DNA from 4 places in the Psychrosphaera sp. 1_MG-2023 genome. Region 2 is predicted to be linked to each of the others. Evidence: predicted binding sites of a transcription regulator. Region 2 holds the regulator's gene; each other region holds the start of a gene.
The links. The regulator sigma-54, encoded in region 2, starts transcription at its own class of promoters, with help from an activator protein. The targets are predictions, from matches to a motif close to GTTGGCACGNNNNTNGNNT.

Region 1 (3,215 bases), on a different contig from region 2:
GCCATTTTGATCGGTCTTTAACTTGTCGACTTCTTTTTCGATTGCACCAAGATTATTCTGAATAAACATCTGTTTAGATTGAACATCTTCATAGTCTGCAGCGTATTTTTGATAATTCGCAAATAAATTTGCCACTTCCCTTTTTTTGCTCTTCAGTTCAGCAACTGATGCCGCATTCGCCTGCATGGCAAATAGACCAATTGCTAAAAGCACAATGGTCATCGTCAAATTACGCAATTTCATGATTTTCCCTAAACTACACACTACAATTTATCTCTATCGCCAAATTATAGTTCAACAGTTAATCTATTTCATTATCTAATTGGCACACATACCAACAAATTAGCCGAATTTGGTGGATTAGAAAAGTTATTTCTGGTTAAAAAGTGAGTTATTACAATCGAAATACCTAATTAGTCTAAAAGTTGTATTTAGGGTTATTTAAATTGCCGTTTTATCGAAACTAAGCGTGGTTTTTACTCATGAGGAAGTTACTAAATTATTGAGATGTGTGAATTAGGTAAACTCAATGTTGAAAGGCTAAACAGGATATTGTAAACAATACCCTGTCATTGAGATAATTAAGCAATATCCAAAGCGTGTTAAGATGCTTTGGCAAATGGTACGCTTGTTAGTTGAGCTTTAACTTGGCTTGCTGATAGCGCTCCAACAGGACGACGCGGAATATTGCCTTTGATGATCGGCTCGGGAGGATGAGCACGTTCTTTTTTGCCTATTTTGTATAAGATACCATTTCGAATTTCTTCAACCTGATAGCCTTTCTTAACTTTAATTCTGATGTGAGGAATGCCAGCGGCTTCTAAAGCACCTGTTACAAACCAATCCGCCTTAGACTTATGCCCACCTTGTGTTTGGTTAACTAAGTCAACAGCCGCAATGATCCTAAAATCTTTTGGGTCGCATAAAACGTAGTCAATAACGCGACTTCCAGCTTTTAATGCGGCGGAACGTTTTGCTCGCCCCCCCACTGAATCTTTAGGCTGAATGATGTCATTGAGTCGAACGCGATTAACAATTTTAAAGTCTTGTCCAACAGCGCGGTCTAATAAAGCATAAAATCCACGCTCAATATTAGTAAATAATTGTGCCTTCTTCTTAAACGGATAAGGGTTGCTCGTGTCAATAAAATGACTGGCAACGACTCCAATTGTAATAACTAAACCGATAAGTAAGACTAGTGCCCACTCCATAACTGTCTCCAAACAAAACGTTATATTTCTGATGTATTGTTTAAAGCAATTACCACGCCATCTCTTTGCAATATGTTAAAAATAAAAAGCCACAACACGTTGTGGCTTTAATATTAAAATGGCGACTTAGTCATATTTTTCGACTGGATACCAAGTAAGGTCCACTTCTTCAAATATACCGTCACCGTCGTTATCAACTTGCAGCTCGACAACACCGTTTAGATAGTCACCTATCGAGTCATCAAAAGCGACTTGCCAAACCAATCGGTCAGTAAATGTCTCACTGTTATAATCAATTACTACCGCCCCTTCAGTATCGAGGTGCCACGTAAAGTTATGAATACCATCCCACTCCATAACACCTGTACCGTCCTGATTAAGGATAATAGAGCGCTCAACCAATATTTCATCGACATATTCATATAAAAGATGACTCCCCACAACGTCGTCCAATCCCATTGCAATAACCTGATCAAGTGGGATCAAAACAGCATCAACAGTTTCGCTATCATAATTGCCATCTAGGTCATCATCTATCGTTAGAACAACTTCAAGTCCGGCTAGCGCGCCGTTTTCATCACGTTTATGATTTTTGAATCGGTATATATCAGGAAGTCCACCGCTCCCGTAATCAACATTAATTTCCATTAAATTAGGATCAAACTGCCAATTAAACGTCTCTATGCCGTCCATTTCATCCCAGATCGCATAGCCGGTTCCATTAGTTTGGAAGTTCTGTTGGTAGCGGGCGTGTTCGTCGATGACATATAAATTAAATGCGCCGTCAATGTCTTCGATGGCCACATAATCTGGGCGATACGCATTTGCGTCAATCATTGTGGCTTCAGCGTCTAATTGTGATGTGTTTACGTCAATAATAGATAATATTCCGTTGGCAACGGTCACTTCTTTATCTAGGCCATTCAACCCGTGATTACTGTCACTTTCGTCAACAACAACTGACGTCATAATGAAAGTATCTTTATCCCAAGTGTAGGTTCCATATTCACCGGTCACTTGCTGAGTATTTGAATCCTCAGTGGTATGAATATAGAAATATCTATTTGCGTCGATAATCGTTAGTACGCTATGGCCCGCAAAGCCTCCTGAACTTGGTGTAATCCAAGAACCCGCAATTTCATTTTCGCCAACAATACGATGTAACTCAAACGTTTCGCCACCATTTTCATATAATGTCAGCATGTCTCCATTATATGATAGCTGCGAAGGTTCAGTCGTAAGGCCCGCATCTCCGTCGCTCTCACCAATCAAATAAGCTTGGAATTCACCAGTCGATTCGTTCCAACTATAGTTTCCAAACTCACCAGAAACTAAGTTGCTATTTTCCATATTTTTGGTGTGACCTAGGATATATTGATGGTCGTTAATAAAGATTAAGACATTATAATCTGAGTTATCGAGTTCATTGCCTAAATACCAAGCGCCAATTAAAGATTGTGAATAAACTTCCTTAGTCAGTAAGGCGTAAGAAAACTCCGTAAGGTTGTAGTTACCATCGCCATATTCTGAAACTTCTAATGTGACACTGCCTGAGAAATAGACTTGGTCATTTCTATCAGTGTAATGCCATGTCCAACGATCTGTCTCAATCGTATTAATATCGTCATAAACTACAACAACTCGACCTTCTGCATCAAACGACCAGGTAAACGTTTCTGGGTTTACATCCCAAGTTACAACGCCAGTACCATCTTCATTAAATACGATTTCTTGCTCCGTATTATTACTCGGATTGGTAAATGTATGTCTACCAGCCACATCTGTTAAACCTACATAGGCAAGAGTAGATTTAGAAGCACTAAAACGTTGTTCTAAATGTTTCTCGTAAATACCGTCATTATTGAAGTCAACTTCAATACCAACTATGCCTTCACTGTAGCCATACTCTTGCTCAAAAAACGTGCGCCAATACCAACGCTCAACTTCATTACTTGCGTCATAATCTACAATAACGCGACCTTCATCCGTTATAGACCAATAGAA
Region 2 (3,215 bases):
CAGGACGGCACCGGTGAAAAATTAATTGCCAAAGGCAGTCCGGCTTTATTTACTCAAATCGACGAAGAAAACGGTAACTTAACCGCAAAAGCAAACGAGATTGAATACTTTGTTACAACTCAAACCCTTAAATTAAGTGGCGACGCAAAGTTTAAACAAGGTGGCTCTGAAGTACAAAGTGGCTCGATCGAATTTGACCTTGCTAAAAAGCGCGTAAAAGCGGATGGCGATGCCTCAACGGGTGGTCGAGTTACCACTACGATAAAAACAAAAAAGAAAAACGGCTAACGACGGAATTAATAACTCGATGACTAAATTAATCGCAACACATCTCGCCAAGTCGTATAACAAAAGGCAAGTTGTAAAAGACGTCAGTATTTCAGTAAATGCCGGTGAAGTCGTCGGACTACTTGGGCCAAATGGTGCCGGTAAAACGACAACTTTTTATATGATAGTTGGATTGGTTCCTAACGACAAAGGTAGCATTACACTTAATGATATTGACTTAAGTCACGAACCAATGCATGTTCGTGCTCGTCATGGAATAGGCTATTTACCACAGGAATCTTCGATATTTAGAAAACTTACTGTTTCCCAAAATATCATGGCCGTGTTACAAATGAGAAAGGACATCAATGCCAACCAAAAAGCCGATTTGTTAGATGATCTTATTGGTGAATTTCATATAGAACACATTCGCGATAGTTTAGGTATGGCATTGTCAGGTGGTGAGCGTAGGCGAGTAGAAATTGCAAGAGCGCTGGCTGCGGATCCTAAAATTATATTACTTGACGAACCATTTGCTGGGGTCGACCCTATATCAGTAATTGATATTAAAAAGATTATCCAACAACTCGTCGCAAAAGGGATCGGTGTTTTAATTACCGACCATAATGTACGTGAAACGCTTGATGTATGTGAAAAAGCCTATATCGTGAGTCATGGTGAATTAATCGCAGAAGGTACACCAGAAGAAGTCCTTGCTAGCGAAATCGTGAAAAAAGTTTACTTAGGTGACCAGTTCACTTTGTAATTTAGTGTATAACCATTAATTAGTATAATCTGATTGGAATTAGATGAGACCTTCACTTCAATTAAAAATGGGTCAGCAATTAACAATGACCCCACAATTGCAACAAGCCATAAGGTTGTTGCAGTTATCCTCATTAGAACTCCACCAAGAAATTCAAGAAGCCTTGGATAGCAATCCTCTATTGGACGCAGAAGACGAAAGTTTAAATCACGAAAAAAGCGAACAATCGATAGAAGATGTATTGGGTGAAACGGAAGGTCAAAACAAAACGACCGACGACGATACCGACTGGGCGCAGGAAGAAATAAATACCACTGAAGCACTTCAAACCGAAACCATCAGTGAAGAGATGTCTACGGACACAACATGGGATGACTACATGAGCGCCGCCCCTGCGAGCTCTGGCCCAGCATATGAAGGCGAAGACACAGTCTATCAAGGTGAAACCACTGACAATATTCAAGACCACCTCCGCTGGCAGTTAAACCTTTCTACGTTTACCGAACAAGATCTTGCAATCGCGACCGCCATTATTGACGGCGTCGACGAAAAAGGCTTTTTACGCCTCACCGCTGAGGACATCGTAGAAGCCATTGACATCGAAGATGTGGAAATAGAAGAAGTTGAAGCGGTACTTAAACGTATTCAACTATTCGACCCCGTAGGCGTCGCCTGCAGAGGGTTACAAGAATGCTTGTCGGTGCAATTGAAACAATTTTCAAATGACACGCCATGGAAATTTGAGGCCATAGACGTTATCGACAATTACATCGATTTACTGGCCAATCGTGATTACCGGACTTTACTTAGAAAAACCAAGTTAAAAGAACCCGATCTGAAAGATATTCTAGAACTCATCCAACAACTTAATCCAAATCCTGCAAGTGTCGTTATCAAAGATGAAATCGACTACGTCATTCCCGATGTAACGGTCGTTAAGAAAAAAGGTCGTTGGTTAGTAGAGCTAAATCCAAATTCCATGCCTAAACTAAAAATAAACGAACAATATGCATCGTTGTCAAAAACCTCAAAAAATACCAGTGACACGCAATTTGTACGTTCCCATTTACAAGAAGCTAAATGGTTTATCAAAAGTTTAGAAAGTCGTAACGATACGCTGCTAAAAGTATCAAACTGTATCGTGCAGCAACAGCAGGGATTTTTTGAATATGGCCCAGAAGCCATGAAACCAATGGTTTTGAACGATGTCGCAGAAATGGTCGACATGCATGAATCAACAATTTCTCGTGTGACGACTCAAAAATATATGCACACACCTAGAGGAATTTTTGAACTTAAGTACTTCTTTTCGAGTCATGTAAGTACAGAGAACGGTGGTGAATGTTCTTCCACTGCGATTAGAGCTTTAATCAGAAAGTTAGTTGCGGCGGAAAATCAGGCTAAACCTCTCAGTGATAGTAAAATTGCAGAGATCCTGGCTGACCAAGGTATTCAGGTTGCCAGACGGACTATTGCAAAATACCGGGAATCATTAAATATTCCCCCTTCAAACCAACGAAAACGACTGGTGTAAACACCTCTCTATATCAACAGAAGGAATTTTTTATGCAAATTAATTTAACTTGTCGTCATATAGATTTAACAGAGTCATTAAAAGAATACGTAGATAACAAATTTGCTAAATTAGAGCGTCACTTTGACCATATCAATAATGTCCATGTGATTTTAGACGTTGAAAAACTGAGTCAAATAGCTGAAGCAACCTTACATGTAAACGGTGGTGAATTGTTCGCCACTTCTGAACATAACGATATGTATGCCGCGATTGATAGTTTAATAGATAAGCTAGATCGACAGGTAATAAAACATAAAGAGAAATTGACCCGTCACTGATGGGTTTAAACTAAATAAACGTGACGCTAGGGACGGCGTCACAAACAACACCTTTTGGCGTAAGCAAAAGGTAGGCAGTTAACCAAACATGAATTTAAAATTATTACTTCAACCAGATTGCACCAAAGTTATTGCTGATTGTAAAAGCAAGAAAAAAATACTTGAACATATAGCTGAAATTGCGAGTGCGCAGCTGCCAAATTTATCTAGCATAGATATTTTAGAGAGCTTGATGAACAGAGAAAAGTTGGGCAGCACTGGTATAGGTAACGGAATTGCGATACCACATGGCCGAATAAAAAATTCGAGTAAAGCCGTAGCAGTTCTC
Region 3 (3,215 bases), on a different contig from region 2:
CTGCAACCGACACACTTAATCTGCGCATCATGCCAGTTTGATTTTGTTTGTGGCTGATAGTTTGGTCTAGTTCGTAATTTCGAGTTTGCTCTTTATGACTACGACCACTTGCACCGCGTGATTGTCCGTCTGTGGCCTGCTCTGGGATATTTGAATCTAGTGGTGGTTGGTTAGATAATGCACCTGGAATTCCTAATGCACCATTGCCCGTAGAATTATCTTCTATTAATAACTCACTGCGAATAGCAGGTAAGTCTGGGTTAAATGTTTTTTGTGTTTCCTGAACGCTGGTAAAATCCATTGTAACGTCAACTTGTGCGGTAAAGTTTTCAAGACCTACCACTGGTGACAAGATAGAATTAATTTTGGCTAAGTATTCATCTTCACGTTTACGTTCAATTTCAAATTGCTTGCGTGATAATGCTGATAGAGAATTTTGAGACCCTGAATTTAACAAACGGCCATTTTGGTCAGTCACCGTAACTTTAGCCGGTTCCATACCTTGAACGGCTGAAGCAACGATATCGACAATTGAATCAATTTCTTCTTCGGCCATCATACGACCACGCTTTAAAGTAACAACCACTGTAGCTGAAGGTTTTTTACTATGACGTGCAAAAATATTTTCTTTTGGGATAGCAAGTAGTACTCGGGCACGCCCTACTGAGTTTAGCTCTTCGATGGTTCTTGCAAGTTGTTGTTCACGGCCATGTTTTAAACGTTCCGTTTCCATTCTTTGGCTAACGCCAAATCCAGAATCTTGCATTAAGATCTCAGAGCCTTCATTCGGTCCCTGAGTTAATCCACCACGGGCAATAGATAATTTAACGTTTTGGTATTGATCCGCAGCAACCAAAATTGTGTTTTGATTCAGTTCATATTCAATTTGTTGGCTGTCTAAATAATCCAATGTCTCAATCAACTCGGCAGTTTCAAATTTACCGATTGGACGTAATTCAGGTTCTTGTGACCAAATGATAATGAAAATTGCGATTGCTAAACAGATGGTTAACGCAACGATCATCGCCCCTTGTCGCATAACCTCAGCGCTAGAGATTGAGCTCATAAAGCCAGATTTTTGTTCCTCGACACCTTCACTCGCGTCCGTATTTAACGTAACAAGGTCGCTGGAAACATCTTGATTTGGTGCCACTTGGGTGGTTAATTCATCTGCCACAATATTGTCCTATTAATACTTGTTAATGCTAATTGAGGTTAAACAGGCATACTCATGATGCTTTTGTACGCTTCAACAAGTTTATTTCTAACTTGTACCGTTGCTTCAAACGCGATGCCTGCTTTTTGCGACGCTATCATCGTTTCAGCCAACGTTACTGAGCGGTCACCGGTTTCTAACGCATTTTTAAGCGCTCCAGCGTTTTGCTGTATATCATTAACATTGTTAAGCGCTTGACTAAGCAAGTCACCAAAATTTGCAGATGACGGGTTTGCTACTCTATCACTTGCTTGAAATGGACTAATTTCAGCATTCGGCCGTATCGTTGTCCCAGAAACCTGAGAAGCCATGGATTGAAGTTCGGCATATAAGTTGTTGGCTTGAATATTCATTGCATCACCTATTCGACATTCTTTTTCAATTGTCATTTATGTGTGTAATAAAGCATTATCAATGCCAAAGTGTAAGATGTTGTATTTGCTAAATATTATTTTCAAATATGGCCATTTCCCAAAATGTCATTAATTTGACTCGACTAAAAAACAATCGGTCTCATTAATTAATTTAAAGTGAACTGTGTCAAACAGATAGAAATTCGCTACAATCGCTGCAAATAGCATATTTGAGGAATATATCATGGTTGTATTAACAACAAATTTTGGTCAAATTAAAATAGAACTTTTCACTGAAGAAGCGCCGATCACAACCGCTAACTTTATTGAATACGTGAAATCTGGATTTTACAATGGAACGATTTTTCACCGCGTAATCCCTGGTTTCATGGTTCAAGGTGGCGGCATGTTACCTGGCATGGAAGAAAAAGATGGCAACGCGACAATTAAAAATGAAGCCAACAACGGTTTGAAAAACGACCGCGGGACTTTAGCAATGGCTCGCACAATGGAACCACATTCGGCATCGTCTCAGTTTTTTATTAATAGTGTAGATAACGGTTTCTTAAACTTCCGTGCTGAATCTTCAGAAGGTTGGGGATACTGTGTATTCGCAAAAGTTGTTGAAGGCATGGACATTGTTGATAAAATTTCAGCAGTTAAAACGGGCCGTTCTGGTTATCACCAAGACGTCCCAACTGAAGATGTCATTATTGAAAAAGCTGAAATCGAAGAATAATAAGAATTGGCGCTTTGGTTTTCAAAGCGCTAAGACTAAATCCGATGACAAACAGCTCATTAATTATTGCCGATCTGCACTTAAGTCCAGAACGCCCAGACATAACATCGTGTTTTTGCGAGTTTCTAGTCGATTCTAAAAACAAACATGATTCATTATATATTTTGGGTGATCTTTTCGAAGCGTGGATTGGCGATGATGACATCTCCCCTTTTACAAATACCATTGCCAACGTCATTGCAGAATTTGCAGAATCAACCCCAGTCTACTTTATCCATGGTAATCGAGACTTTCTACTTGGAAAACGATTTGCAAAAAAAGCAAAAATGACATTATTGCCGCAACAACATCGTATCACCGGCTACGGCTATAACATTTTATTTATGCATGGTGACCAACTTTGTACTGACGATATCTCTTATCAAAAGTTTCGCCGCAAAAGTCGCACTTGGTGGTGGAAGTTCTTAATCCAATGCTTACCTCTGAAACAACGTCGCCTTAAAGCAGAAAACTATCGTAAGATTAGTGTTGCGCAACAAAAGCATAAATCATCTGACATTATGGACGTCAATCCGACCACCGTTGATGCTGTCATGGCAAGTGAGAATGTAGATTTACTTATCCATGGTCACACCCACCGACCTGAAATACATTCATTGCCAAATAATAAAATTAGAGCGGTAGTTGGCGATTGGTATACCCAAGGTTCGGTACTTACTTTATCTCACCAACAACTTGCGCTATCTTGTATATCGTTCAATGCCAAAAATGGCATATAAAAATTATAACGACAAAACTCTACACTAAGGACAAAACGTGAAATTATCTTCAATCACATTGGCGATTTCACTCGCGGCGCTTAGCCTCACGGGCTGTAACAAACAACCAGAAAAACAAACTCAAATGA
Region 4 (3,215 bases), on a different contig from region 2:
TTACGCCGACGACCGCATCGTCCATAGGGATAGTTAAATTACGTAAAATTTCAGTGGCCATTTGCTCAATGTATTCACCCACGAGTACCGTATTATTACTGGCTTCTAACGGATGTGAGTAATGAATTGCTCTTGTATCTTCTTGGTATGGATCACCCTGAGCGTTTTGTAAATCCGGTTCATTTTGCAAATGGGTAACCAGTTGTTGGCAGTCAACTAATCGACCCGTTTTTGACACACATAAGGTATCGGCATGCGGTTTATTGGCCTGTTTAGCTTTTTGGTTATCCGATGTTTTAGCATCCGGAAAAAACTCACCCGATGCACAACCAGTAAGTCCCACCAGCAGCGTACTAGATAAAAATAAAGTTAAGAAATTTCTTATCATAATGGCCTCCGACCTATTCGCCAGCTGTCACTGGAATACCGTCGTTTAGATTGCTCGATATTAATGAGTTAATAACATTGCTAGGCAAAAAGCCCTGCGCTGACGCAACAACGGCTTTCGATTGCAATCCAATGACCCGAGCATTAACCATGTAACCTGCAAGGTGTTTGACTAACGTGCCAGTTAACGCGTATTTAATTGGCAATTCACCAGATAGATCGAGGTAATCTTTGCTCAATATAAAGTCACCATCCGGTGATACGCGAATATAATCCGTCGTTTTATAATCTAATACTGGAATGCCAAATTTATGGACTTCGTGGATAAAGCTTTCCGATAATTGCTTACCAATTAAATCTGCTTTTTCGTAGTCGCTGTCTAAAAAGACAAAAGAGGTAACGGCAATTGGCGTGGATGCATTTACATATTGCAAGTTCCCCACAAGATCATGCATCAAACCACGTACATAATAATTGATGTTTTTCATGTCCATGCTCTTCGTCGGTTTACGACTGTGCATGGTGCCAACTTTATTTAATAATTTATCGCGATAGTTTTGCTGAAACTTAACGCTCGCTTCCGCCGTTGTATCGTCTGGATTTGCGGCAATATACTCAGCCTGAGGCGTTTGTTCTGCCGCAACTTTGAGTTGGTCTTCAACCACTTCTTCTTGAGGGGCAGGTTCTTCAAACCAAGACCAACTTTCCATTGTTGCGCAACCAGATAGCATTAACGTGGTTATTACGCTTAAATATACTTTTTTCATTTTAAACTCCTAATACTCGCCACGGTACAAACGGCTGTCTTTTATCTGTACTTTGTTGTGGCTCCACATACTATTTAGCGGCAAATAATCGGTTGCTGCGGCAACTATTGTCTTATCAAAGACACGAATTAATCGAACATTAACGACTAAACTGTTTTGTTGCTGGGTATAACTGCCCGTTAACATGTAATCGGCACTGACCCGAGAATCTAAATCATTAACGTCTCTCGACATCATAATATCGGCATTATTGGTTATTTTAACCGCTGGTAAGGTTTTAAACTCAATGACCTTTAAACCGGCTTGGGTTGCAAACGTCGCAAAACTTTCTTGGATTTGAATGCCATATGGCACTAGCGCTGCATTGTTTTTATTATCGTAACGTTCCGCGGGTAAAAACGTGCCAACCACCATAGGACGCGATACGTCAAAGCCATTAGCAGTGTCGAACAATTGACGGGCAAGGCGTTCTACATGGAAATGCAATGACCCTTCTGAACTTTGTGGCTGATAACTTTTTGGTTTTTCATCCACTTGTTTTACGCCAGCTAATAATGGGTCAGACACCGACGAACACGCAGCCAGAAGCCATATCAGCAATAAGCTGGTCAATCTAAAAAGTGTTTTTAGCTGTGTTTGTCGATAATACATAGTCTATTCCGCACATCAGTAAACTGGGTTTATGGCTTTGATTAAAGCAATTTAGATGCCAATACCTAATTGACGCGTTTTGGCCACCAAGCGCTTTGATTAATACCCTCGTTTGGTCGCGTATTTGAAGGATGCCGGTGGTTAAAAACATTGTATATATTTAGTCATTGACGCCGCTGACATTTGCCACTTCATTATTAGCTATTGCAAATTCAACTTAATAAAGGTTAATCAAGCAAGAACAAAACGTTTATAATATTCTTCATTCAGGAACCTTATTTTGTGTTCCACAGTTTAAATCCAAAAGCACAACTCATGGAGCTTAAACTCGACTCAGTTTTCAAATTACTTTTAACAATTATAGGATCTAAACATGACTCAATTTAAAAACGTGGCTATCGATGTAAACGCCAATATCTATTTTGATGGCAAAGTGACAAGCCGCACGGTAACTTTTGAAGACGGCTCAACAAAAACACTTGGTGTCATGTTGCCTGGCGATTATGAATTTAATACAGCAGCTAAAGAGTTAATGGAAATTAATGCTGGTGAACTCACTGTGCTATTACCTGATTCAGAATGGCAAACAATTGTTGCGCCTGATAGCTTTTACGTTCCAGCAAATGCATCATTTAAACTTAAAGTGACTAAAACAGCAGACTACTGCTGCAGTTATTTATAATCCACACGATTTACTTTGTGTCGTAAAGTAACACCTAATAAGTGTTGCTTTACTCAAAAACTCGGCACCTGTAGATATTTCCATTACGGATCATTAACTGTTGCCGAGCTCCTCTAAAATAAAGTCAATGAACACTCTAATTTTTGCAGGTAAATGTTGCCGACTGGCATAAATAAGGTAGACCCCGATATCGGGCATTCCGTAGTCATTTAACATTGGTACCAGCGTGCCATTGTCTAACTCGTCAGTAAGATTAAATGTTGGAAGCCTAATAATCCCCTGCCCCGCAACACAAAGCTCGAGCAGCAATTCAGGGCTACTTGAGGTAACTGACGTTTTTAGATGCACCAGTTGCTCGCGCCCTTCACTGTCAAAGTAACTCCATATCTGTGGATGTTTCAAATAGCTATAGGTTAATACCTTGTGTTCAGCCAAATCTTGCGGTGTGGTCGGCATACCGTATTCTTTTATATAACTCGGTGCAGCGAGAGTTAACGCTTTAGCTGTCATAAATTTACGACAAACTAAACTAGAGTCTTGAAGTTGACTGGTCGCTCGAATAACCACATCAAAACCATCTGCAACTACATCCACTTTTTTGTCGCTCAAATCAACATTAATGGTAATTTGAGGGTACTTCGCCATAAACTTGGCAATTATGGGGCGAATGCGAGATAGACCAAAACTCACCGGGCAGCTAATTTTTAGTTCTCCTTGCGGCTCTGCTT

Region 1: a site for sigma-54 is predicted at 1,255-1,273, ahead of Q4575_RS07525 (DUF2726 domain-containing protein). Genes of this name have one in related genera too.
Region 3: a site for sigma-54 is predicted at 1,620-1,638, ahead of fliE (flagellar hook-basal body complex protein FliE). Genes of this name have one in related genera too.
Region 4: a site for sigma-54 is predicted at 1,850-1,868, ahead of Q4575_RS04455 (FlgO family outer membrane protein). Genes of this name have one in related genera too.

Annotation. Positions count from the first base shown of each region.
Region 1 is NZ_JAUORW010000006.1:151,115-154,329, reverse strand. It holds gene Q4575_RS07530 (hypothetical protein) at 1-243, opposite strand, end outside; gene Q4575_RS07525 (DUF2726 domain-containing protein) at 603-1,211, opposite strand; gene Q4575_RS07520 (pullulanase-associated domain-containing protein) at 1,338-3,215, opposite strand, start outside.
Region 2 is NZ_JAUORW010000019.1:44,845-48,059, forward strand. It holds gene lptA (lipopolysaccharide transport periplasmic protein LptA) at 1-288, shown strand, start outside; gene lptB (LPS export ABC transporter ATP-binding protein) at 308-1,033, shown strand; gene Q4575_RS16430 (RNA polymerase factor sigma-54) at 1,077-2,567, shown strand; gene hpf (ribosome hibernation promoting factor) at 2,600-2,887, shown strand; gene ptsN (PTS IIA-like nitrogen regulatory protein PtsN) at 2,976-3,215, shown strand, end outside.
Region 3 is NZ_JAUORW010000003.1:111,836-115,050, forward strand. It holds gene fliF (flagellar basal-body MS-ring/collar protein FliF) at 1-1,153, opposite strand, end outside; gene fliE (flagellar hook-basal body complex protein FliE) at 1,216-1,569, opposite strand; gene Q4575_RS03455 (peptidylprolyl isomerase) at 1,814-2,308, shown strand; gene Q4575_RS03460 (UDP-2,3-diacylglucosamine diphosphatase) at 2,353-3,087, shown strand; gene Q4575_RS03465 (Zn-dependent hydrolase) at 3,125-3,215, shown strand, end outside.
Region 4 is NZ_JAUORW010000004.1:40,892-44,106, forward strand. It holds gene Q4575_RS04445 (FlgO family outer membrane protein) at 1-388, opposite strand, end outside; gene Q4575_RS04450 (FlgO family outer membrane protein) at 402-1,154, opposite strand; gene Q4575_RS04455 (FlgO family outer membrane protein) at 1,164-1,805, opposite strand; gene Q4575_RS04460 (pyrimidine/purine nucleoside phosphorylase) at 2,179-2,487, shown strand; gene Q4575_RS04465 (LysR family transcriptional regulator) at 2,581-3,215, opposite strand, start outside.